3 regions of the Streptomyces sp. M2CJ-2 genome follow, and region 2 is predicted to be linked to each of the others. Evidence: predicted binding sites of a transcription regulator. Region 2 holds the regulator's gene; each other region holds the start of a gene.

Region 1 (7,575 bases), on a different contig from region 2:
GGTCCTGCGGATTCGTTGATCACGCGGACCGGAACAGCTCCCGCAACATCCGCGCCCGGGCGTGGGAGTTGTGGCGACGCGGGGCCCCGTCAACGGCCCCCGCCTCGCTCCCGCGCCAGCGGGACGGGGCTGGACGCAAACGCAGCATCACAGCCAGTGATGCCCGTTGTGCAAGCCCGTCGCTTTAGCGACGGGCAGTTGACGTCCGAGCCCTCGAACTCCGGCCGCCACGAGCGGGGCGAGGATCGCCTCCAGTTCCTCGGGGGTCTCGGCGAGACGGGAGTCGTAGGCGTCCTGCTTCCACTGGGAGTACCGGAAGAGGACCGGGAACCCGGGCGAGCCCCACTCATGAAACCGCAGAAACGCGGAAACCCGGAAACCCGGAAACGCCCGAGGGCGGCACCCCCTGTCGGAAACAGGGAGTGCCGCCCTCGGCACTGACGGACCGGGTCCGAACCTGAGGTGAGTCAGGCTCAGAAGTCCATGTCACCGCCCGGCATGCCGCCCGGAGCGGCCGCGGCGGCCTTCTCCGGCTTGTCGGCGATGACGGCCTCGGTGGTGAGGAACAGCGCGGCGATCGACGCGGCGTTCTGCAGCGCGGAGCGCGTCACCTTGGCCGGGTCGATGATGCCTTCCTTGACCAGGTCGACGTAGTCGCCGGTCGCGGCGTTCAGGCCGTGACCCGGGGTCAGGTTGCGCACCTTCTCCACCACGACGCCGCCCTCGAGGCCGGCGTTGACGGCGATCTGCTTCAGCGGGGCCTCGAGCGCGAGCTTCACGGCGTTGGCGCCGGTCGCCTCGTCACCCTCGAGCTCCAGCTTCTCGAACACCTGGGAGGCCTGGAGCAGGGCCACGCCACCACCGGCGACGATGCCCTCCTCGACGGCCGCCTTCGCGTTGCGAACGGCGTCCTCGATGCGGTGCTTGCGCTCCTTGAGCTCGACCTCGGTGGCGGCACCGGCCTTGATGACCGCGACACCGCCGGCGAGCTTCGCCAGGCGCTCCTGCAGCTTCTCGCGGTCGTAGTCCGAGTCGCTGTTCTCGATCTCGGCGCGGATCTGGTTGACGCGGCCCTGGACCTGCTCCGAGGAGCCGGCACCGTCGACGATGGTGGTCTCGTCCTTGGTGATGACGACCTTGCGGGCCTTGCCGAGCAGCTCGAGGCCGGTGTTCTCCAGCTTGAGGCCGACCTCTTCGGAGATGACCTCGCCGCCCGTGAGGATGGCGATGTCGTTCAGCATCGCCTTGCGGCGGTCGCCGAAGCCCGGGGCCTTGACGGCGACGGACTTGAAGGTGCCGCGGATCTTGTTGACCACCAGGGTCGACAGGGCCTCGCCCTCGACGTCCTCGGCGATGATCAGCAGCGGCTTGCCCGACTGCATGACCTTCTCCAGGAGCGGCAGCAGGTCCTTGACGTTGCCGATCTTGGAGTTGGCGATCAGGATGTACGGGTCGTCGAGCGACGCCTCCATACGCTCCATGTCGGTGGCGAAGTACGCCGAGATGTAGCCCTTGTCGAAGCGCATACCCTCGGTGAGCTCCAGCTCCAGACCGAAGGTCTGGGACTCCTCGACGGTGATGACGCCTTCCTTGCCGACCTTGTCCATGGCCTCGGCGATGAGCTCGCCGATCTGGGTGTCGGCGGCGGAGATGGAGGCCGTGGAGGCGATCTGCTCCTTGGTCTCGACGTCCTTCGCCTGCTCCAGCAGGGCACCGGAGACGGCCTCGACGGCCTTCTCGATACCGCGCTTGAGGGCCATCGGGTTGGCGCCGGCGGCTACGTTGCGCAGGCCCTCCTTGACCAGGGCCTGGGCGAGGACGGTCGCGGTGGTCGTACCGTCACCGGCGACGTCGTCCGTCTTCTTGGCGACTTCCTTGACCAGCTCGGCGCCGATCTTCTCGTACGGGTCCTCGAGCTCGATCTCCTTGGCGATGGACACACCATCGTTGGTGATCGTGGGGGCGCCCCACTTCTTCTCGAGGACGACGTTGCGGCCCTTGGGGCCGAGCGTCACCTTGACGGCGTCCGCGAGCTGGTTCATGCCGCGCTCGAGGCCGCGCCGCGCCTCCTCGTCGAACGCGATGATCTTGGCCATGTGAAGTGGTCCCTCCAGGACTGGGGGTGATTACTTCGGACCGCGCCCGCGCCCGCGACGGACGGCTCACAGAACCGGTGGTTCCTTGCCCCACCGGCCTGCGGGCCTCACCGACCCGGTCCTTACGTTGTCACTCTCACCTTCAGAGTGCTAACGCCAATGATTAGCACTCGACCCACTCGAGTGCAAGGCGCTCCCGCGAAGCGGGACCGATGAGGGGTGGTGGTCGGGTGACGGGCGGGCGCAAGCGCCTCCGGGGGATCGCCCCGGGGAGTCAGCCGCGCGCGAACACCCCCGGGCGCCGGCCACCACCCGGTCCCCGGCACGGCGAAGGGTCCGCACCCCGGGGGTGCGGACCCTTCGCCAGCAGGAAATTCTTGCGGTGGGTAGCGCGTTCAGGCGCTGAGACGAACCATGTCGGCCTGCGGGCCCTTCTGGCCCTGCGAGATCTCGAACTCGACCCGCTGGCCTTCTTCGAGGGTGCGGTAGCCGTCCATCTGGATCGCGCTGTAGTGGACGAAAACATCCGCACCACCGTCGACCGCGATGAAGCCGTACCCCTTCTCCGCGTTGAACCACTTGACGGTGCCCTGAGCCATGCCTAACTCCCCTATTACTGGCCCTTGCACAGATCCACACTTCGCGGATCCGGGTCAGACCTCACCCCCCGACGATCGGGGGCGTGCGCCGGAACGCGTCGACCGCGGCCGAATGTATCCGTCCAACTGCCCTCTGCAACAGGTCAATCGGACGAGAAATCTGGACGGCACCAGTCCGGAATGTGACGGGAATTCACCTGATTTCAGGGCAAGTCAGGCCGGGCAAAGCCCGCAAATGCCGCAGAAGTGGCCCAGACTTTGGCTGTATCCAGTCGGGTGTGCGGCAGGAATTGACGGTTCCAGAACGGGGAGTCGGGACCGCGTTCCCCAACCCTATCGCGCTCAACCCCATGGAATTGCCCCCTCCGCTTCTCTCGCGGAGGGGGCAACACGATGAACACCCGGTCACATCAATTACCGAGGGTAATGATCAACCGCCGGCGACGGCCGGGATGATCGACACACCGGCACCGTCCGGGGTCACCGTCTCCAGACCCTGCTCGAAACGGACGTCGTCGTCGTTGACGTAGACGTTGACGAAACGGCGCAGCTTGCCCTGGTCGTCCAGGACCCGGGCGGAGATCCCGGTGTGGTTCTTCTCCAGGTCGGCGATGACGTCGCCGAGGGTCGCCCCCTCGGCGTCCACCTCGGCCTTGCCGCCGGTGTAGGTGCGCAGGATGGTGGGGATGCGAACGGTCACGCTCATGCGACTCGACCTCCAGTGACGATGGGAATACTCTGCGTGTCGGCCGCCGGGTCGGCGGTGTCGGCCTGTGGAGCCGGTGCGGGACCTCGGCTCAGGTGCGTCCCGGGGGCGGTCGGCCGTGAGGCACGATGCCCGGCGGGCGACCGCCGGCCTCCTCGGGACCGGCGAGGAGGAGGTCAGGCGAGGCCGGCCTCTCGGAACGACTCGAGGTTGGGGCGGATGGTGGCGGTCAGGCCGGTGTCGGCCACCGCGTCCAGGGTCTTGAGGCCGTCGCCGGTGTTGAGGACGACGGTGGTCAGGGACGGGTCCAGGAGGCCGTTCTCGATCAGCTTCTTCGTGACGCCGACGGTCACACCGCCCGCGGTCTCGGCGAAGATGCCCTCGGTCCGGGCGAGCAGCCGGATGGCCTCCACGACCTGCTCGTCCGTCACGTCCTCCACCGCGCCGCCGGTGCGGCGCGCGATGTCCAGGACGTACGGGCCGTCGGCCGGGTTGCCGATGGCGAGCGACTTGGCGATGGTCTTCGGCTTCTGCGGCCGGACGACGTCGTGGCCCGCCTTGTACGCGGTCGACACCGGCGAGCAGCCCTCGGCCTGCGCGCCGAAGATCTTGTACGGCTTGTCCTCGACGAGGCCGAGCCGGATCAGTTCCTGCAGCCCCTTGTCGATCTTCGTGAGCTGCGAGCCGGAGGCTATGGGAACGACGAGCTGGTCGGGCAGCCGCCAGCCGAGCTGCTCGCAGATCTCGTACGCGAGGGTCTTGGAGCCCTCGGCGTAGTACGGCCGCAGGTTGACGTTGACGAAGCCCCAGCCCTCGCCGGCCGGGTCGCCGATCAGCTCGGAGCAGAAGCGGTTCACGTCGTCGTAGTTGCCCTCGATGCCGACGAGTTCACCGCCGTAGACGGCGGCCATGACGACCTTGCCCTGCTCCAGGTCGTGCGGGATGAACACGCAGGAGCGCAGGCCGGCGCGGGCGGCGGCGGCGCCGACGGCACCGGCGAGGTTGCCCGTGGAGGAGCAGGACAGGGTGGTGAAGCCGAAGGCGCGGGCGGCCTCCAGGGCCTGGGCGACGACCCGGTCCTTGAAGGAGTGGGTCGGGTTGCCGGAGTCGTCCTTGACGTACAGGCCGCCGGTGACGCCGAGTTCGCGGGCGAGGTTGTCGGCCTGGACGAGCTGGGTCCAGCCGGGGTTGATGTTCGGCTTGGTCGCCACGTCGGCGGGGACGGGCAGCAGGGGCGCGTAGCGCCAGATGTTCGCGGGGCCCGCCTCGATGCGCCGGCGGAGTTCCTCGGTGTCGTAGCCCGAGAAGTCGTAGGCGATCTCCAGCGGACCGAAACACTCCTCGCACGCGAAGACGGGTCCGAGGGGGACGCGGTGGCCGCATTCGCGGCAGGACAGCGCGGCGGCGGGGCCGAGATCGACGGAGGGCGCGGCTGATCCGTTGACGGATTCAGCGGTGGATCCGGTGGTGCTTGCGACGGTCTGCACAGCCATGTGAGGCGAGGCCCTTTCTCCTCATCTTCCTCACGACGTGTTTCGTCGTGAGACGGACTTGGCACCTTCCCTAGCCGGGAGCCTCGCGTGGACGATCAGCGATCAGCGTTCGGTGTTCCGCTGCGATCGTCGATCGACGGTGATCCACGAGAACCGGCTGGAGGGTTGCCGGGGCTTCATCGGGCCGTATCCCTCTGCCCCTCTGGATGAGCTGTATTCGGTTGTGTGTCATGCGGTTGTGCGCTCGCGCGCCGCGGACGCGAGGGGGGTCGTGACCCCCGGTGTGCAAGGGGCGTCCGCGTTGTTCAAGACTGTAACCGACGGCCAGGACGACAAAGAGTGCGCGTCCGAACCGCGAGATGGATCAACAGGTGTCAGGTGTATGGATCACAGAGGTGAGGAGCCGCAGACCGTGCTGGAAGAAGTCGAGCGCTGGCTGGCCGACCGCTCCTGGTCCGTGGCCGACCGCCCGCTGCACCGCGTCCTGGCCGCGAAGCGCGCCACGGGCCGGACGGTGAGCGTGGTGCTGCCCGCGCTCAACGAGGAGGCGACGGTCGGTGAGATCGTCGGGGTCGTCCGGCACGAGCTGATGCTCCGGGCCCCGCTGGTCGACGAGATCGTGGTCGTGGACTCCGGCTCGTCCGACCGCACGTCCGAGGTGGCCGCGGCGGCGGGCGCGACGGTGGTGCACCGGGACACGATCCTGCCCCGCCTCCCCGCCGTGCCCGGCAAGGGCGAGGTGCTGTGGCGCTCCCTGCTCGTCACCCGGGGGGACATCGTCTGCTTCGTCGACGCGGACCTCCGGGAGTTCTCCGCCGACTTCGTCTCCGGCATCGTCGGCCCACTGCTCACCGATCCGGACGTCCACCTGGTGAAGGCGATGTACGACCGTCCCTTCACGGTGTCCGGCGGGGGCACGGCCGGCACCGCCGCCACGGCCGGTCAGGGCGGCAGGGTCACGGAGCTGATGGCTCGCCCGCTGCTCAACATGCACTGGCCGCAGCTGGCCGGCTTCGTCCAGCCGCTCGGCGGCGAGTACGCGGCCCGGCGCTCGCTCCTGGAACGGCTGCCCTTCCCCGTCGGCTACGGCGTGGAGCTGGGCATGCTGGTCGACGCCCTGCACCTGGTGGGGCTGGACGCCCTCGCCCAGGTCGACGTCGGCGTCCGCAAGCACCGCCACCAGGACGGCCAGGCCCTCGGCCGCATGGCCGCCGCAATCTACCGCACCGCCCAGCTCCGCCTGGCCCGCGGCCACCTGATCCGCCCCGCGCTCACCCAGTTCGAACGCAACGGCGCCACCTTCGAGCCCCGCACCCACTCGGTGGACACCGAGGAACGCCCCCCGATGACGGAGATGGCCGAGTACCGGTCCCGCCGGGTGGCCTGAGCGCGCTCGCCGCGTGGCAAGAACTTCCGCCACGCGGCGTCAACGTGTGCGCCACGCCGCATGGGGCCCGTGACGCCAGGGCGCCTCTCATACCGTCGCATCGTGCGTTTGAGCGCATCAGCGACGGGCTAGGTTGAGGCGTGTGACTCCGCTCCCTGCCCGAAGGAAGGGGCTTCCAATCCAAGGATTGCGGTCCAGCCCGAACCGATCCCTTATGGGACAAAGGGAAAAATAGCATGGGCGAGGAGATCGAGTGAGGCGTATGGCTTCCATGCAGGGTGCTCGGGTGCTGGTCGCGTCGAATCGCGGCCCCGTTTCGTACACGGTGGAGGAGGACGGTTCGCTGCGGGCCAGTCGCGGTGGCGGCGGGCTGGTGTCCGGGCTGTCGGCGATCGGGCCGGACGCGGGGTCGCTGTGGGTGTGCTCGGCTCTGTCCGACGGCGACCGTGAGGCCGTGCGGCGCGGGGTCGGCGAGGACGGCGTGCGGATGCTGGACATCCCGGCGGACGTGCACGCCGACGCGTACAACGGCATCGCCAACTCGGTGCTGTGGTTCGTGCACCACATGCTGTACCAGACGCCGGTGGAGCCCGTCTTCGACGCGGAGTTCCGGCGGCAGTGGGCCTCCTACGAGGCCTACAACCGGGCCTTCGCCGAGGCGCTGGCCGAGGAGGCGGCGCGGGGGGCCGCGGTGGTGGTGCAGGACTACCACCTGACGCTCGTCCCGGGGCTGCTCCGGGAGCTCCGCCCCGACCTGCACATCGGCCACTTCTCGCACACGCCGTGGGCGCCGCCGGAGTACTTCGGGATGCTGCCCGACGACATCGCCGGGCAGGTGCTGCGCGGGATGCTGGGCGCGGACCGGCTCGGCTTCCTCACCCACCGCTGGGCGGACGCGTTCACCGCGTGCTGCGAGCGGTTCGCGGGCGGGCTCGGCGACACCCGGATCGGTGTGCACGGGCTGGGTGCCGACGCGGACTTCCTGCGCGGGCGCGCGCGGGAGGCGGACGTCGAGGAGCGGCTCGGCGTGCTGCGCGAGGAGATCGGCACGGCTCCCGACGGCACCGCGCGGCGGACGGTCGTCCGGGTCGACCGGACCGAGCTGTCGAAGAACATCGTGCGCGGTCTGCTGGCGTACCGGCAGCTCCTCGAGGACCACCCCGAGTGGCGCGAACGGGTGGTGCACCTCGCCTTCGCCTACCCGTCCCGGCAGGACCTCGCCGTGTACCGCGACTACACCGCCGAGGTGCGGCGGGTCGCCGAGGAGATCAACGAGCGGTACGGGACACCCGGC
Region 2 (7,575 bases):
GTCGAACTGGGCCACCTCCGACGCGGGACGCTGCCTGCACAACGAGCTGTACTGGCGCGGCGCGGACTGGTGGGGCGCGGGGCCCGGGGCGCACTCGCACGTGGGCGGGGTGCGCTGGTGGAACGTGAAGCACCCCGGCGCGTACGCGGCTGCGCTGGCGGCGGGGCGGTCGCCGGGGGCCGGGCGGGAGGTCCTGTCGGACGAGGATCGGCGGGTGGAGCGGATTCTGCTGGAGCTGCGGCTGGAGGAAGGGGTTCCGCTCGCTCTTCTCCGCGCGGAGGGGCTGGCGGCGGCGCGCCGTGCCCTGACGGACGGGCTGCTGCGGCAGGGGGCGTACGACGAGGGGCGTGCGGCGCTGACCCTGCGGGGGAGGCTGCTGGCGGACGCGGTGGTGCGGGACCTGGTGGACTGAGGGGCCGACCCCCGCGAGAGCGGGGAGCATGCACTGCTCGGCCGGGTCGACGAGTTGATCGACGGACCACCTCCGCAGCGGCGGAGAGCAGCCCACCAGGCCCAGCCTGTCAACGACTGGACAGTGCTCAGGGCACGGTCACATGGTCGATGAGCCGTTCCACACTGCCCAACAGCGCCGGCTCCACATCCCGGTACGAGCGCACCGCGCCGAGGATCCGCTGCCACGCCTCCCCGGTGTTGGCCACGCGCCAGCCCAGTGCCCGGCACACCCCCGTCTTCCAGTCCTGGCCGTGCGGCACCCGGGGCCACGCCTCGATGCCCAGGGACGACGGCTTCACCGCCTCCCAGACGTCGATGTAGGGGTGGCCCACCACCAGGGCGTGCTCGCCGGTGACCGACTCCGCGATGCGCCACTCCTTCGAACCCGGCACCAGGTGGTCCACCAGGACGCCCAGCCGGGCGTCCGGGCCCGGCGCGAACGCGTCGACGATCGCGGGCAGGTCGTCGACGCCCTCCAGGTACTCCACGACCACGCCCTCGACGCGCAGATCGTCGCCCCACACCTTCTCGACCAGTTCGGCGTCGTGGCGACCCTCGACGTAGATGCGCCCGGCGCGCGCCACGCGCGCGCGTGCGCCCGGGACGGCCACCGAACCGGATGCCGTACGGGTCGGACGCGCCGGGCCCGCGGCGGGCCGCACCAGCGTCACCGTGCGGCCCTCCAGCAGGAAGCCGCGCGGCTCCAGCGGGAAGACCCGGTGCTTGCCGAAGCGGTCCTCCAGGGTCACCGTGCCCGCCTCGCAGCGGATCACCGCGCCGCAGAATCCGCTGCCGGGCTCCTCCACGACCAGCCCGGGCTCGGCCGGAACCTCGGGGACGGGCCGGGACTTCTTCCACCCGGGGGTCAGGTCAGGGGAGTACTGGCGCATTCTGACGACGATAGGAGAACCTGGCCCCCGTTCGGCCGAAGGATCAGCCCGACACGCCGAAACGAGCCGCGAGGGCGTCGCGCTGGGCCCGTACGAACGCCGCGTCCACCACCGCTCCGTGACCGGGTACGTACACCGCGTCCTCGCCGCCCAGGGCGAGCAGCCGGTCCAGGGCGGCCGGCCACTGCGACGGGACGGCGTCGGGCCCGGCCTGCGGCTCGCCGGACTCCTCCACCAGGTCGCCGCAGAAGACCACCTCCGGGTCGCCGGGCACCAGCACCACCAGATCGTGGGCGGTGTGCCCGGGGCCCACGTTCGCGAGGAGCGCCTGCCGTCCGCCGCCCAGGTCGAGCGTCCACTCGCCGGACACCATGTGCCGGGGGCGGACCAGCGCCAGCGCGTCCACGGCCTCCTCCGCCGCCCGCGCGTCCAGACCCTCGCGCTCCGCGTCCGCGCGCAGTTCCTCGCGACCCCGCGCCAGCACCGTGTCCAGGCCCACCGCGCCGAACACCTCCGCGCCCGCGAACACCGCCGCCCCCAGCACATGGTCGAAATGGGGGTGGGTGAGCGCGAGATGTGTCACACGCCCACCGGCGAGCGCCTGCGCCCGTGCCCGCAACCGGGCGCCCTCGCCCAGGCTCGAACCGGCGTCCACGAGCAGCGCCGCGCCCGCGCCGACGACGAGCCCCGTCGTGCAGTCCCACACCGGCAACCGGCACCGGCCCACTCCCGGCGCCAGCCGCTCCCACCCCGACTCTTCCCAACTCACCGTCATACCGCGACGCTAATCGCCCACGCCGCCCCGGCGCGACGGCGTGGGACCGGCCTTGCCCGGGGTGTACCCACCGGCCGTACACTGGGCGGGGAAGTTTGGCACTCGCGTGCGAAGAGTGCCAGGACATTCAGGGAACGAACCGGCGAAAGGCTTCTGGAGGTGTGCGCCGTGCTCAGTGAACGCAGGCTCCAGGTGTTGCGCGCCATCGTCCAGGACTACGTCGGAACCGAGGAACCCGTCGGCTCCAAGGCCCTCACCGAGCGGCACAACCTGGGCGTCTCCCCGGCCACCGTGCGCAACGACATGGCGGCCCTGGAGGACGAGGGGTTCATCGCCCAGCCGCACACCAGCGCCGGGCGCATCCCCACCGACAAGGGCTACCGGCTCTTCGTGGACAAGCTCGCCGGCGTCAAGCCGATGACCGCCCCCGAGCGGCGCGCCATCCAGAACTTCCTCGAGGGCGCCGTCGACCTGGACGACGTCGTGGCCCGCACGGTGCGGCTGCTCGCGCAGCTGACCCGGCAGGTCGCCGTCGTGCAGTACCCGTCGCTGACCCGCTCGACCGTGCGGCACGTGGAGCTGCTCCCGATGGCGCCCGCGCGCGCCATGCTGGTGCTGATCACGGACACCGGGCGGGTCGAGCAGCGCATGATCGACTGTCCGGCGCCGATCGGCGAGGCGACCCTGGGGGATCTGCGGGCGCGGCTCAACAGCCGTGTCGCGGGCCGCCGTTTCACCGATGTACCGTCTCTCGTCGAGGATCTCCCCGAGGCCTTCGACCTCGAGGAGCGCGGTACGGTCTCGACCGTGCTCTCCACCCTCCTGGAGACGCTCGTCGAGGACAACGAGGAGCGGCTGATGATCGGCGGTACCGCCAATCTGACCCGCTTCGGACATGACTTCCCCCTTGTGATCCGGCCCGTACTGGAGGCGCTCGAGGAGCAGGTCGTGCTTCTCAAGCTGCTGGGCGAGGCGAAGGATCCGGGCGTGACCGTGCGTATCGGTCATGAGAACGCCCACGAGGGACTCAACTCCACCTCAGTGGTGTCGGTGGGCTACGGTTCGGGCGGCGAGGCTGTTGCCAAGCTCGGCGTGGTCGGTCCGACCCGCATGGATTACCCGGGAACGATGGGAGCGGTACGCGCAGTGGCACGGTACGTCGGACAGATCCTGGCGGAGTCGTAGTGGCCACGGACTACTACGCCGTACTCGGCGTGCGCCGCGACGCTTCGCAGGAGGAGATCAAAAAGGCCTTCCGGCGGCTCGCCCGCGAGCTGCATCCGGACGTCAACCCGGATCCGAAGACCCAGGAGCGGTTCAAGGAGATCAACGCCGCCTACGAGGTGCTGTCGGACCCGCAGAAGAAGCAGGTCTACGACCTCGGCGGCGACCCGCTCTCGCAGGCCGGGGCCGGCGGCGGCGCGGGCGGCTTCGGCGCGGGCGGCTTCGGGAACTTCTCCGACATCATGGACGCGTTCTTCGGCACGGCGTCGCAGCGCGGTCCGCGCTCGCGCACCCGCCGCGGCCAGGACGCGATGATCCGGATCGAGGTCGAGCTGGACGAGGCCGCGTTCGGCACGACCAAGGACATCCAGGTCGACACGGCGATCGTGTGCACCACGTGCAGCGGTGAGGGCGCCGCGCCGGGGACCAGCGCGCAGACCTGTGACATGTGCCGCGGCCGCGGTGAGGTCTCGCAGGTCACCCGGTCCTTCCTGGGCCAGGTCATGACCTCGCGCCCCTGCCCGCAGTGCCAGGGCTTCGGCACCGTCGTCCCGAACCCGTGCCCGGAGTGCGCCGGCGACGGACGCGTCCGCTCCCGCCGCACCCTGACCGTGAAGATCCCGGCCGGTGTCGACAACGGCACCCGGATCCAGCTGGCCGGCGAGGGCGAGGTCGGCCCCGGCGGCGGTCCCGCCGGCGACCTGTACGTCGAGATCCACGAGCTGCCGCACAGCACCTTCCAGCGGCGCGGCGACGACCTGCACTGCACGGTCACCATCCCGATGACGGCGGCCGCCCTCGGCACCAAAGTGCCGCTGGAGACGCTGGACGGCATGGAGGAGGTCGACATCCGGCCCGGCACCCAGTCCGGCCAGTCGATCCCGCTGCACGGCCGGGGCGTCACGCATCTGCGCGGCGGCGGCCGGGGCGACCTCGTCGTGCACGTCGAGGTGCAGACCCCGGGCAAGCTCGACCCCGAGCAGGAACGCCTGCTGCGCGAACTCGCCAAGCTCCGCGGCGAGGAACGCCCGCTGGGCCAGTTCCAGCCGGGGCAGCAGGGGCTGTTCTCCCGGTTGAAGGACGCTTTCAACGGGCGCTGACGGACGACACCGGAGGACGACACCGGAGGTGCTGCGCGCGGGGGCCGGAAACGGCTCCCGCGGTGCTGCGGAAGGTGTCCTGAAGGTGCTCGGGAAGGTGCCGTGAAGCCGCCCCGGACACGGCCCGTGCCAAGGGCGAAGGCCGGTTGAGCCCCGATTCGGAGATGTCCGAAGGACGTGGCAACATGCCGTCATGTCCTTGGCGCTCACCGATCTCCTTCCGCACCCCGTCGTGCAGGCCCCCATGGCGGGCGGTGTCTCCGTGCCGCAGCTCGCCGCGGCCGTCTCCGAGGCGGGCGGGCTCGGTTTCCTGGCCGCCGGGTACAAGACCGCGGACGGGATGTACCAGGAGATCAAGCAGCTGCGCGGACTGACCGGCCACCCGTTCGGCGTCAACGTCTTCATGCCCCAGCCCGAGACCCCCGACCCGGCCGCCGTCGGCGTCTACGCCCACCAGCTGGCCGGTGAGGCCTCCTGGTACGAGACCGAGCTCGGCGACCCCGACAGCGGCCGCGACGACGGCTACGACGCCAAACTCGCCGTCCTGCTCGACAACCCGGTGCCGGTGGTGTCGTTCCACTTCGGAGTGCCGACCCGTGAGGTCCTGGACTCCCTGCGCCGCGTCGGCACGTTCACCCTGGTCACCGCCACCACCGCCGAGGAGGCGCGGGCCGTGGAGCGGGCGGGCGCCGACGCGGTGATCGCGCAGGGCGTCGAGGCCGGCGGCCACCAGGGCACCCACCGGGACCTCCCGGAGAACGACGGCTCCGGCGTCGGACTGCTGTCCCTGGTCGCCGAGGTGCGGGAGACGGTGGACATCCCGATCGTCGCCGCCGGCGGCATCATGCGCGGCAGCCAGATCGCCGCGGTGCTCGCGGTCGGCGCCCGGGCGGCCCAGCTCGGCACCGCCTTCGTCGCCACCCACGAGTCCGGCGCGCCCGCCCTGCACAAGCAGGCGCTGACCGACCCCCTGTACGTCCGCACCGAACTGACCCGCGCCTTCTCGGGACGCCCGGCCCGCGGCCTGGTCAACCGGTTCCTGCGCGAACACGGCCCGTACGCGCCCGCCGCCTACCCGGACGTCCACCATCTCACCGCGCCGCTGCGCAGGGCCGCCGCCAAGGCGGGGGACGCGCAGGGCATGGCACTGTGGGCGGGACAGGGCCACCGGATGGCCCGGGAGCTGCCTGCCGGGCAGCTGGTGGAGGTGCTGGTCGCCGAACTCGCCGCCGCCCGGACGGAGCTGTCGGCGGGGGGTGCCGGATGACCGCGCCGGTCTTCGTGGTGGAGCACTTCGACACGGACGCCTCCGGACACCATGTGCTCGACGGCCCCGAGGGGCGGCACGCCGTCTCCGTGAAGCGGCTGCGGGCCGGGGAGAGCGTCGTCCTCACCGACGGCGCGGGCCGCAGGGCCGAGGGCGAGGTGACCGGGACCGAGGGCAAGGACCGGCTGATCGTGCGCCTCGGGGACGTCGTCGAGGAGCCCGTGGAGTCGCCCCGGCTCACCGTCGTCCAGGCACTGCCCAAGGGCGACCGGGGCGAGCTGGCCGTGGAGACGATGACCGAGGTCGGCGTCGACGCGATCGTGCCGTGGTCCGCGGCGCGCTGCATCACGCAGTGGAAGGGCGAGCGCGGTCTGAAGTCCCTCGCCAAGTGGCGGGCGACGGCCCGGGAGGCCGGCAAGCAGTCCCGCCGGGCGCGCTTCCCGGAGGTCGCGGACGCGGCGACGACCAAGCAGGTTGCCTCACTTCTCGCCGAAGCCGACTTCGCCGCCGTGCTCCACGAGAGCGGCACCGAACCCCTCGCGACCGCCGAACTCCCCGGCTCCGGCAGCATCGTGCTGGTCGTCGGCCCCGAAGGCGGGGTCTCGCCGGAGGAGTTGGCGCTCTTCGCGCAGGCCGGCGCCAAGCCCTACCGCCTGGGCCGCAGCGTCCTGCGCACCTCCACCGCGGGCACCGCCGCCACGGCCGTCCTGCTGGCCCGCACGGGCCGCTGGTCCTGACGGCCCCGTTCGCCGCCAGCCGCGGGGCCGCCGGCTGTCAGCCGTCCGCCGCGCGGGCGGCGGCGACCGCCGGGAACAGTTCCCAGCCGTCCAGCTCCGCGGCCCCGGTGAGCAGCCCGCGCCGGACCGCCTCGTCGACGAAGGCCCGTACGACACCGGGCTCGTGCAGGTTGAGCGCCGCGTGTCCGCCGAGGGCCACAGCCCCGGAATGCAGGAAACCGTCGGGGACGAGACGGCCCTCGCCGCCCCGGAACACCAGGTGGACCGTCGCCGTCGTTCCCTCCCGGGTCAGTGCGAGCACCTCCTGGCAGGGCCCGTCGGTACGGTGCCGATGACGCACCGACCACAGGTAGGCGGTCGTTTCGCCCGTGGTGGTCCCGTCCACGACGAGTCGTCTGAGCCGGCGTTCGCTGCGCATCGCTCCACGGTAGTGAGGAGTGGCCGTATGCGCCCTACCGTCACGCGTGGGGCGGTGGCAGGCTGCCGGGCATGGGGGCATTGAGGTGGGTTCGGGGCGGGACGCGGTGGCGCCGGTCGGTGTCGGCCGTCGGGTTCGTCGTGGTCGTCGTGGGCGGGGCCGGGGCGTGCGAGCCGGGTCCGGTCGGCACGGCGGCGGTGGCGTACACGACCGACGAGACGGTCACCCGGGAGCTCAACCGGCAGAAGGCCGGGGTGCGTTGGCTCAGCTGCACCGCCTCCTACGGGAACCAGGACGGCGCGTCGTCGCGGCCCGCGAGTGAGGACACCGTGGCCACCGTGGACTGCGACGGGGAGACCGAGGACGGCAAGGAGATCACCGTCACCGGGAAGATCACCCATGCCGTCGACGGCGCCTGTGTGCGCGGGGACATCACCGCGAAAGTGGACGGCAAGCAGTGGTTCCGGGTCGACGGCCTGGGCGACTGCGACGCCACCAGCCCGCCCGCGGTGGGCGAGCCCACGAACCGCGGCCCACGGCCCACCGTCACCGTGACGGTCACCACGACCGTGTGGTGCGAGCAGTACCCGTCCTGTCGCCCCGTCGAGGGCAAGTGATCCAAACCTCTGTCCAGGCCGACCCCGTGTGCGTAGGGTGATCGGGTGACACAGCCTGCATCGGTCGCCCCCGCCGCGTATCTCCGGTTCCCGC
Region 3 (7,575 bases), on a different contig from region 2:
CCGGCTCCAGGGCGGTGGACTGCGAGGATCCGACCCCATGCGAGTAATAGGACAAAATTATAAAAGTCGGTCACTGTGTGGTGTGCGGGCCGGTGCCGCCGTACTCACCCTCGCGACCATCGCCTCTCTCGTCGCGGGCTGCGGAAAGGACTCCGCCGCCCCGGACCCGGCTGCGGGCGGTCGGCAGCCCCTCGCCGCGCCCCCGGCCCGCGAGCGCGACTCCCACGCCGCCGAACTGCGCGCCGCGCACGCCGCGCGGGTGGCCGCCGCGAAGCGCTGGGGGCTCGAGCGGGTGCCCCGGACCGCTCCGCCGGCGCCCGGGAAGAAGCCGAGGATCGCCACCCGTAAGGGCTTCGAGGTCGACGGCCACCGGAGACTGGGCCTTCCCCCGGTCTTCACCACCGTCCCCACGGACGAGAAGGTCGTCTTTCTCACCGTCGACGACGGCGCCGAGAAGGACCCCGCGTTCCTGCGCATGATGAGCGAGCTGAAGATCCCGTACACCGCGTTCCTCAGCGACTACGTCATCAAGGAGGACTACGGCTACTTCGAGGAGATGCAGGACCGGGGTGTCGGCCTGAACAACCACACCCTGAACCACCCGCCCCTGCGCGGCCTGCCCTACGCCCGTCAGAAGCGCGAGATCTGCGGCATGCAGGACGTCCTCGAGGAGCGGTACGGCCGTCGCCCCGTCCTGTTCCGCCCGCCGTTCGGCAGCTACGACAAGAACACCCTGCGCGCGGCCGAGTCCTGCGGCATCGAGTACGTCCCGCTGTGGAACGAGGAGGTCTTCGTCGACCGCTGGGACTACCGCGAGGGGGACGGGGCGCTGCACCCCGGCGACATCGTCCTCACCCACTTCCGGGGCCGGAACGAGTGGAAGGGCACGATGCCCGACATGATCCGCCGCTTCCTGGACAAGGTCACGGCCGAGGGGTACGCGGTGGGGCGCCTGGAGGACTACTTGTGATCCGGTGGGGGGCGGCCGTGGCGGTTCTCCTGGCGGTGCTGGCGGTGCTGGCGGGTTGCGGCCCGTCGGCCGGGCGGCCGGCCGTGGGCCCTGCCGGCCGAGGGGGTGAGGGCACCGGGGGTGCGGCTGACGGAGCGGGCCGGTCACCCGACCGCGTCCCGCCCGTCGTGGACCGGGTCCCGACCCGGGACGGGGTCGTCTTCCTGACCTACGACGACGGCGCCGAACGCGACCCCCGTTTCATCGACCTCGTACGGCAACGCCGCCTTCCCGTCAGCATGTTCCTCACGGACAGTGTGGTGGGGCCGGGCTACGGCCACTTCGCCCGCCTGCGTTCGGTCGGTGCGAGCCTGCAGAACCACACCCTCGACCACCCCGCCCTGCGCGGCCTGCCCTACGCCGGTCAGCGCGCCGAGATCTGCGGCCAGCAGCGCAAGCTCCGGTCCCGTTTCGGTATCCGTCCCCACCTCTTCCGCCCGCCCTACGGCACGTACGACGCCACGACCCTCCGCGCCGCCGCCGACTGCGGCATCGCGGCGGTCGTGCTCTGGCGGGTGACGCTGGAGGGCGACGGCACCCTCACGTACGCCCGCGGCGCCCGCCGCCTGGGCCCCGGCGACATCGTCTCCGTCCCCGCCGGCGAGGCCCCGCCCCTGACTCTGGCGGAACGGACGACACGTTTGCTGCGCGAGCTGGAGGAGCAGGGGTTGAGGGTCGGAAGGCTGGAGGACTACGTCCGGCACCGGTGAGCACCCGGCCCGTCCGGGGGTGCCCCCAGGGGGCGTCGGGGCGCCGGACGGCTGCGCACACCCGTACGAGCAACGCGTTCCACCGCCGACGCGCCGCAGGGAATTGGCACTCCGCTTGACCGAGTGCTAATCGCGGTCATAGTCTCGGGTCTGGCACTCCCCCCTGGAGAGTGCCAACACACGCGACGGGCAGGTCCGGCACCCGCGACGACGGATCGACCTGGTCGCCACCTCAGACAGTTAACCCCGTGAGATCTCCGAAGGGGGAGGTCGGATCGTGACGACCGCCAGCTCCAAGGTTGCCATCAAGCCGCTCGAGGACCGCATCGTGGTCCAGCCGCTCGACGCCGAGCAGACCACGGCTTCGGGCCTGGTCATTCCGGACACCGCCAAGGAGAAGCCCCAGGAGGGCGTTGTCCTGGCCATCGGTCCGGGCCGCATCGAGGACGGCAAGCGCGTCGAACTCGACGTGAAGGTCGGCGACGTCGTGCTCTACAGCAAGTACGGCGGCACCGAGGTGAAGTACAACAACGAGGAGTACCTCGTTCTCTCGGCCCGCGACGTTCTCGCGATCATCGAGAAGTAAGTCACCTCGTAGCACATTTGCTCCGAAACTGCGCCCCTGGTCCCGATATGCTCACCGAGCCGGGCGCCCGGGGCGCAGTGATTTTTCACCCCTGATTTCCGAGAGGGCTCCCGCTGCCATGGCGAAGATCCTGAAGTTCGACGAGGACGCCCGTCGCGCCCTTGAGCGCGGCGTCAACAAGCTTGCCGACACGGTGAAGGTGACGATCGGCCCCAGGGGCCGCAACGTCGTCATCGACAAGAAGTTCGGCGCCCCCACCATCACCAACGACGGTGTCACGATCGCCCGCGAGGTCGAGGTCGAGGACCCGTACGAGAACCTCGGCGCCCAGCTGGTCAAGGAGGTGGCGACCAAGACCAACGACATCGCGGGTGACGGTACGACCACCGCGACCGTGCTGGCCCAGGCCCTGGTCCGCGAGGGCCTGAAGAACGTCGCCGCCGGCGCCTCCCCGGCCGCCCTGAAGAAGGGCATCGACGCCGCCGTCGCCGCGGTCTCCGAGGACCTCCTCGCCTCGGCGCGCCCGATCGACGAGAAGTCGGACATCGCCGCCGTCGCCGGGCTGTCCGCCCAGGACCAGCAGGTCGGCGAGCTCATCGCCGAGGCGATGGACAAGGTCGGCAAGGACGGTGTCATCACCGTCGAGGAGTCCAACACCTTCGGTCTGGAGCTGGACTTCACCGAGGGCATGGCCTTCGACAAGGGCTACCTGTCGCCGTACTTCGTGACGGACCAGGAGCGCATGGAAGCCGTCCTGGACGACCCGTACATCCTCATCACGCAGGGCAAGGTCGGCTCCATCGCCGAGCTGCTGCCGCTGCTGGAGAAGGTCATCCAGGCCAACGCCTCCAAGCCGCTGCTGATCATCGCCGAGGACGTCGAGGGCGAGGCCCTGTCGACCCTGGTCGTCAACAAGATCCGCGGCACGTTCAACGCCGTCGCGGTCAAGGCCCCCGGCTTCGGTGACCGCCGCAAGGCGATGCTGCAGGACATGGCCGTCCTCACCGGCGCCACGGTCGTCTCCGAGGAGGTCGGCCTCAAGCTCGACCAGGTCGGCCTGGACGTGCTGGGCTCCGCCCGCCGCGTCACCGTCACCAAGGACGACACCACGATCGTCGACGGTGCCGGCAAGAAGGAGGACGTGACCGGTCGCGTCGGCCAGATCAAGGCCGAGATCGAGACCACCGACTCCGACTGGGACCGCGAGAAGCTCCAGGAGCGCCTCGCGAAGCTGGCCGGCGGCGTGTGCGTCATCAAGGTCGGCGCCGCCACCGAGGTGGAGCTGAAGGAGAAGAAGCACCGTCTGGAGGACGCCATCTCCGCGACCCGCGCCGCGGTCGAGGAAGGCATCGTCTCCGGTGGTGGCTCCGCGCTCGTCCACGCCGTCAAGGTCCTCGAGGGCAACCTCGACAAGACCGGTGACGAGGCCACCGGTGTCGCGGTCGTCCGCCGCGCCGCCGTCGAGCCGCTGCGCTGGATCGCCGAGAACGCCGGCCTCGAGGGCTACGTCATCGTCTCCAAGGTCGCCGAGCTCGAGAAGGGCAGCGGCTACAACGCCGCCACCGACGAGTACGGCGACCTGATCAAGGCCGGCGTCATCGACCCGGTCAAGGTCACCCGCTCCGCCCTGGAGAACGCCGCCTCCATCGCCTCCCTGCTGCTCACGACCGAGACCCTGGTCGTCGAGAAGAAGGAAGACGAGGAGCCGGCCGCCGGTGGCCACGGCCACGCCCACTGAGCCACGCGCTCGCAGGAGGCCCCCGTTCCGGTTCCGGAGCGGGGGCCTTCCCCGTGCGGTCAGCCGTCCTGTCGCAGCGGGAACCGGCCCCGGACTCCCCAGTTCTGTCTCCAGGGGAAAGCAGCTTCGTGTGATGCTCAGGAGCCCCCAGCTCCGGTGTCGCCTCCCGCAGTACGGTGAGAGCGTCGTCGAGGGCGCGTTGCATCCGCCCCCGGGCTCCTGCCGCCGCCAGGGTTTCGAGCGCGTCGAGGCGACGCTCCTCGTCGCGGTCGCCGGGGAACCCGGACGCTTCGAGGCGCATGGCCGCCAGGTCGACCTCGTCGGGGTGGTGGCGGCACATGCCCCCGGAGGGTTCCAGCATCGAACGCGGCAGGTCAGCGCGGTCCGCGACCGGGGCCGGCAGGATCCGCCTCATGGCCGAATGGGTGCCGAGGACGGTGATCGACATGGCCCCGATGTTGGAATTCGACGCAACGTCAAGGCCGAACCTTTGGCGCTCTCCGTCGAAGTACGGCCGACATGCCGTCACCCGGTCCCGTCGTGACCGGGGGTGCGCCGCTGCGTGGGAGTCCGGAGCCGAGCAGGCGTGCCGCGTGAGTGGCCTGCTTGCTACGAGCGCATTTCCAGGGCGATGCGCGGGGACAGCGCGCGGAGGAAGTCGGGCGCGTCGAAGATCTCGCCGGCGGAGACGACCCCGGTCGCCCTGGTCCCTTCCGTGAGGATGCGGTCGAGCGCTTCCACCACGAGCGGCGCGGTGACGGCGTAGATGTCCTGGCCCCTCGCCACGGCACGCCGTTCACCGGTGCCGGAGCGCACGACCGCATCGACGAGGAAGGTCTGCCCGGACCGTCCGCGCTCGTCGGCCGCGGCCGGTGCCGGCGTGTCCGGGGCCGCGATGTCCCGGGCCGCCGCTTCAGGGCCGCGACCGGCACCACCCCGCTGCAGTGGCTGCTCACCCAACGGATCCGGCGCGCTCAGGAGTTGCTGGAGACCACCGGCGACAGCGTCGACGCCGTCGCGGCGGCCACCGGCATGGGCACCGCCACGACGCTGCGTCGGCACTTCAACCGCACGGTCGGCGTACCCCGGACGCCTACCGCCGCATGTTCCGTACGCGGAACCGCTCCGGCCCCGACGACAGCGAGCAGCCCCACCGCCCCTGAGCCGGCTTCAGGGACCGTCACGACCGTGCCGTCGACGATGGCACGGCAGGACTCCACGGCCCCGTCGGCATCCGTGTCGGGTCGGTCTCCCGCACCTGACGGCTCCTGCCCCGCGAACCAGGGGGAGAGCCGTCCAGAGGCGCCATCAGAGGTCAGGCGTGACGGTGGGAGTGCCGGCTGCCGGTGATGAGGCGGTAAAGAGCGAGCAGGATGAGGGAGCCGGCGATCGCGGCGATCCAGGTGGAGAGCTCGAAGAACCCGTCGATGGAGTCGACGCCGAATATCACCTTGCCGAGCCAACCGCCGAGCAGACCGCCGGCGATGCCGATGAGCATGGTGATGATGATGCCACCGGGGTCCTTGCCCGGCATGATGAACTTGGCGATGGCACCGGCGAGCAGGCCGATGACGATCCACGCGATGATGCCCATTGCTGTCTCCGTCCTGTCATGAAGACTGTGTCAGCTCATCGTCTGTACCGTCCGCGCCCGAACAAACCTGTTCTTCGGTCCGCAACCCTGCCCGCCCCTCCCCGAGCCGGGTTTCGAGCAGCTGCCGGTGACCTTCTCTCCGCTCCTCGCGTCCGTGATGTCCTCCACCTGCCTCCGCAGGATGTCGGAAAGCGCGTCACCGAGCTCTTCGTAAAGGCCCACGGCTCACGTCCAGAAGTCACGGGCGGCGGCGCGCTCGCGGCGCGCCAGGGATACGTCGCCCAGATGCCCGGGCGTCGACGCCTCGCTTCGCCGGCTGGCCGGACAAGCTGGAACCGGCTGAGGAAAGTCGAGCGGGGCCCTCGGCCGGGGCCCCGACCGAGCACGTGAACGAACGCTGCCTGGATACCCCGCTCGTGCTCACGTACGTAGGTGTAACCGCAGGGCAGTTCGTGCGGCCCGGCCAGTGGATACGGCCGGCCCCACCATGTCCGCGACCACTAGCCTCACCCACCATGAAACGGCGCCGGCAGAAGAAGCTCTCCCGTCAGCTCTTCGGAGCGACTCTGACAGCAGACACTGCCCGCGTGCAGGCACTCTTGCGGGCCGGAGCAGACCCGGAGCGAGGAGACAGCGACGGAACCACCCCTCTCTATCTGGCGTCTGTGCAGGGGGAAGCCGAGGTCGCACGCTTGCTCCTGGAAGCCGGGGCCTCCCCCGACACAGAGAGCCGGGGAGTCGGCTCGGACGGCACACCGCTCTGCGCGGCCGCGTGCTGGGGACACACCGAGACCGTGCGTGAGCTGTTGGCGCACGGCGCCGACCCGAACCTTCGTGAAGACCGCGGAACAGGCTGGTCTCCCTTGGAATGGGCGAACAACGGCCCCCACCCCGCGACTGCTGAACTGCTCGTCACAGAGGGAGCAAGACCTTAGGAGGAAGCCGTTCGACAGCCCGTGACCTGACCGTCGGGTCCGTCGAGGCCATCTTCGCGACCTGGCCCGTCCGTGCCGTCATCGCGGCCCGTACTTGCGGCCCGTACGCGAGGAGAGGCCGCCCAGGAGGTCGCGTGGGACCAGCTTCGCCGCTCCCATCAGGGCCTTGTACCGCGGGTCCGGGATCGACACCGACTTGCCGCGGGCCAGGTCCGCGAGGGCCGTCTCCGCCACCTTGTCCGCGTCGAGCCACATCCAGTTCGGGATGCTGTCCGTCCCCATCCCCGCCCGCTTGTGGAACTCGGTGCGGACGAAGCCGGGGCACAGCGCCATGAGGCGTACGCCGTTGCCCGCCAGGTCCTGTGCCGCGCCCTGGGTGAACTGCACCACCCACGCCTTGGACGCCCCGTAGGTTCCGCGGGGCACGAACGCGGCGGTCGAGGCGACGTTCACGACGCCCCCGCGTCCGCGCTCCCGCATCGCCTCCGCTGCCGCCGACGTCAGCCGCAGCACCGCCTCACAGTGGACCTTGAGCATCCTCAGCTCATCCGCCATCGAGACCTCGAGGTACCGGCCCTTGTTGCCGAAACCCGCGTTGTTGATCAGCAGGTCGACGGGGTTCCTGCGGTCGCCCAGCCGCTCGGCCACCACCTCGATGCCCTTGTCCTCCGCGAGGTCGGCCCTCAGTACCTCCGCCTCGACGCCGTGGCGGTCGTGGAGCTCGGTCGCCTGCTCGCGGAGCCGGACGATGTCGCGGGCCACCAGCACCAGATCATGCCCGTCGGCTGCCAGCTTCCGCGCGAACGCGGCACCGATCCCGGCCGTCGATCCCGTAATCAGAGCGGTTGTCATGAGGCAAGACTAGTTACCCGGAGTCCGGGCGTCCGCCCGGCGTCGCCGCCCCGAGCGGTGCACTGAAGCCCGACCGGATCAGTCACCCGAGTGCCCGCCCCTCCAGGGCCTGTCCGCCCCCGTGTTCCGCGTGATCCGGCGGGGTGCCCGC

What was found. Region 2 encodes HrcA, which represses chaperone genes, less so after heat shock. Its sites were predicted from a motif close to TTNGCACTCNGNNNNNCNGAGTGCNAA; they were not measured.
Region 1: the regulator HrcA is predicted to act here: its motif matches at 2,260-2,286, upstream of groL (chaperonin GroEL).
Region 3: the regulator HrcA is predicted to act here: its motif matches at 1,823-1,849, upstream of groES (co-chaperone GroES).

Annotation. Positions count from the first base shown of each region.
Region 1 is NZ_JAESIF010000017.1:56,031-63,605, reverse strand. Features, by position in the region: gene JL475_RS15920 (RNA-guided endonuclease TnpB family protein) at 1-188, shown strand, start outside; partial or broken gene JL475_RS40000 (NADH:flavin oxidoreductase/NADH oxidase) at 232-339, opposite strand; gene groL (chaperonin GroEL) at 474-2,096, opposite strand; gene JL475_RS15910 (cold-shock protein) at 2,492-2,695, opposite strand; gene JL475_RS15905 (ubiquitin-like small modifier protein 1) at 3,126-3,401, opposite strand; gene thrC (threonine synthase) at 3,578-4,894, opposite strand; SAM riboswitch class I at 4,913-5,107, opposite strand; gene JL475_RS15895 (glucosyl-3-phosphoglycerate synthase) at 5,307-6,281, shown strand; gene JL475_RS15890 (trehalose-6-phosphate synthase) at 6,544-7,575, shown strand, end outside.
Region 2 is NZ_JAESIF010000042.1:2,772-10,346, forward strand. Features, by position in the region: gene hemW (radical SAM family heme chaperone HemW) at 1-412, shown strand, start outside; gene JL475_RS26165 (DUF3097 domain-containing protein) at 540-1,343, opposite strand; gene JL475_RS26170 (MBL fold metallo-hydrolase) at 1,387-2,118, opposite strand; gene hrcA (heat-inducible transcriptional repressor HrcA) at 2,287-3,303, shown strand; gene dnaJ (molecular chaperone DnaJ) at 3,303-4,442, shown strand; gene JL475_RS26185 (nitronate monooxygenase) at 4,636-5,709, shown strand; gene JL475_RS26190 (16S rRNA (uracil(1498)-N(3))-methyltransferase) at 5,706-6,446, shown strand; gene JL475_RS26195 (hypothetical protein) at 6,484-6,864, opposite strand; gene JL475_RS26200 (hypothetical protein) at 6,936-7,481, shown strand; gene JL475_RS26205 (S41 family peptidase) at 7,527-7,575, shown strand, end outside.
Region 3 is NZ_JAESIF010000003.1:206,839-214,413, forward strand. Features, by position in the region: gene JL475_RS05350 (polysaccharide deacetylase family protein) at 83-970, shown strand; gene JL475_RS05355 (polysaccharide deacetylase family protein) at 967-1,719, shown strand; gene groES (co-chaperone GroES) at 1,997-2,305, shown strand; gene groL (chaperonin GroEL) at 2,424-4,043, shown strand; partial or broken gene JL475_RS05370 (saccharopine dehydrogenase) at 4,653-4,952, opposite strand; partial or broken gene JL475_RS05375 (helix-turn-helix domain-containing protein) at 4,947-5,206, shown strand; gene JL475_RS05380 (GlsB/YeaQ/YmgE family stress response membrane protein) at 5,359-5,637, opposite strand; gene JL475_RS05385 (ankyrin repeat domain-containing protein) at 6,153-6,572, shown strand; gene JL475_RS05390 (SDR family oxidoreductase) at 6,651-7,424, opposite strand; gene JL475_RS05395 (multicopper oxidase family protein) at 7,507-7,575, opposite strand, start outside.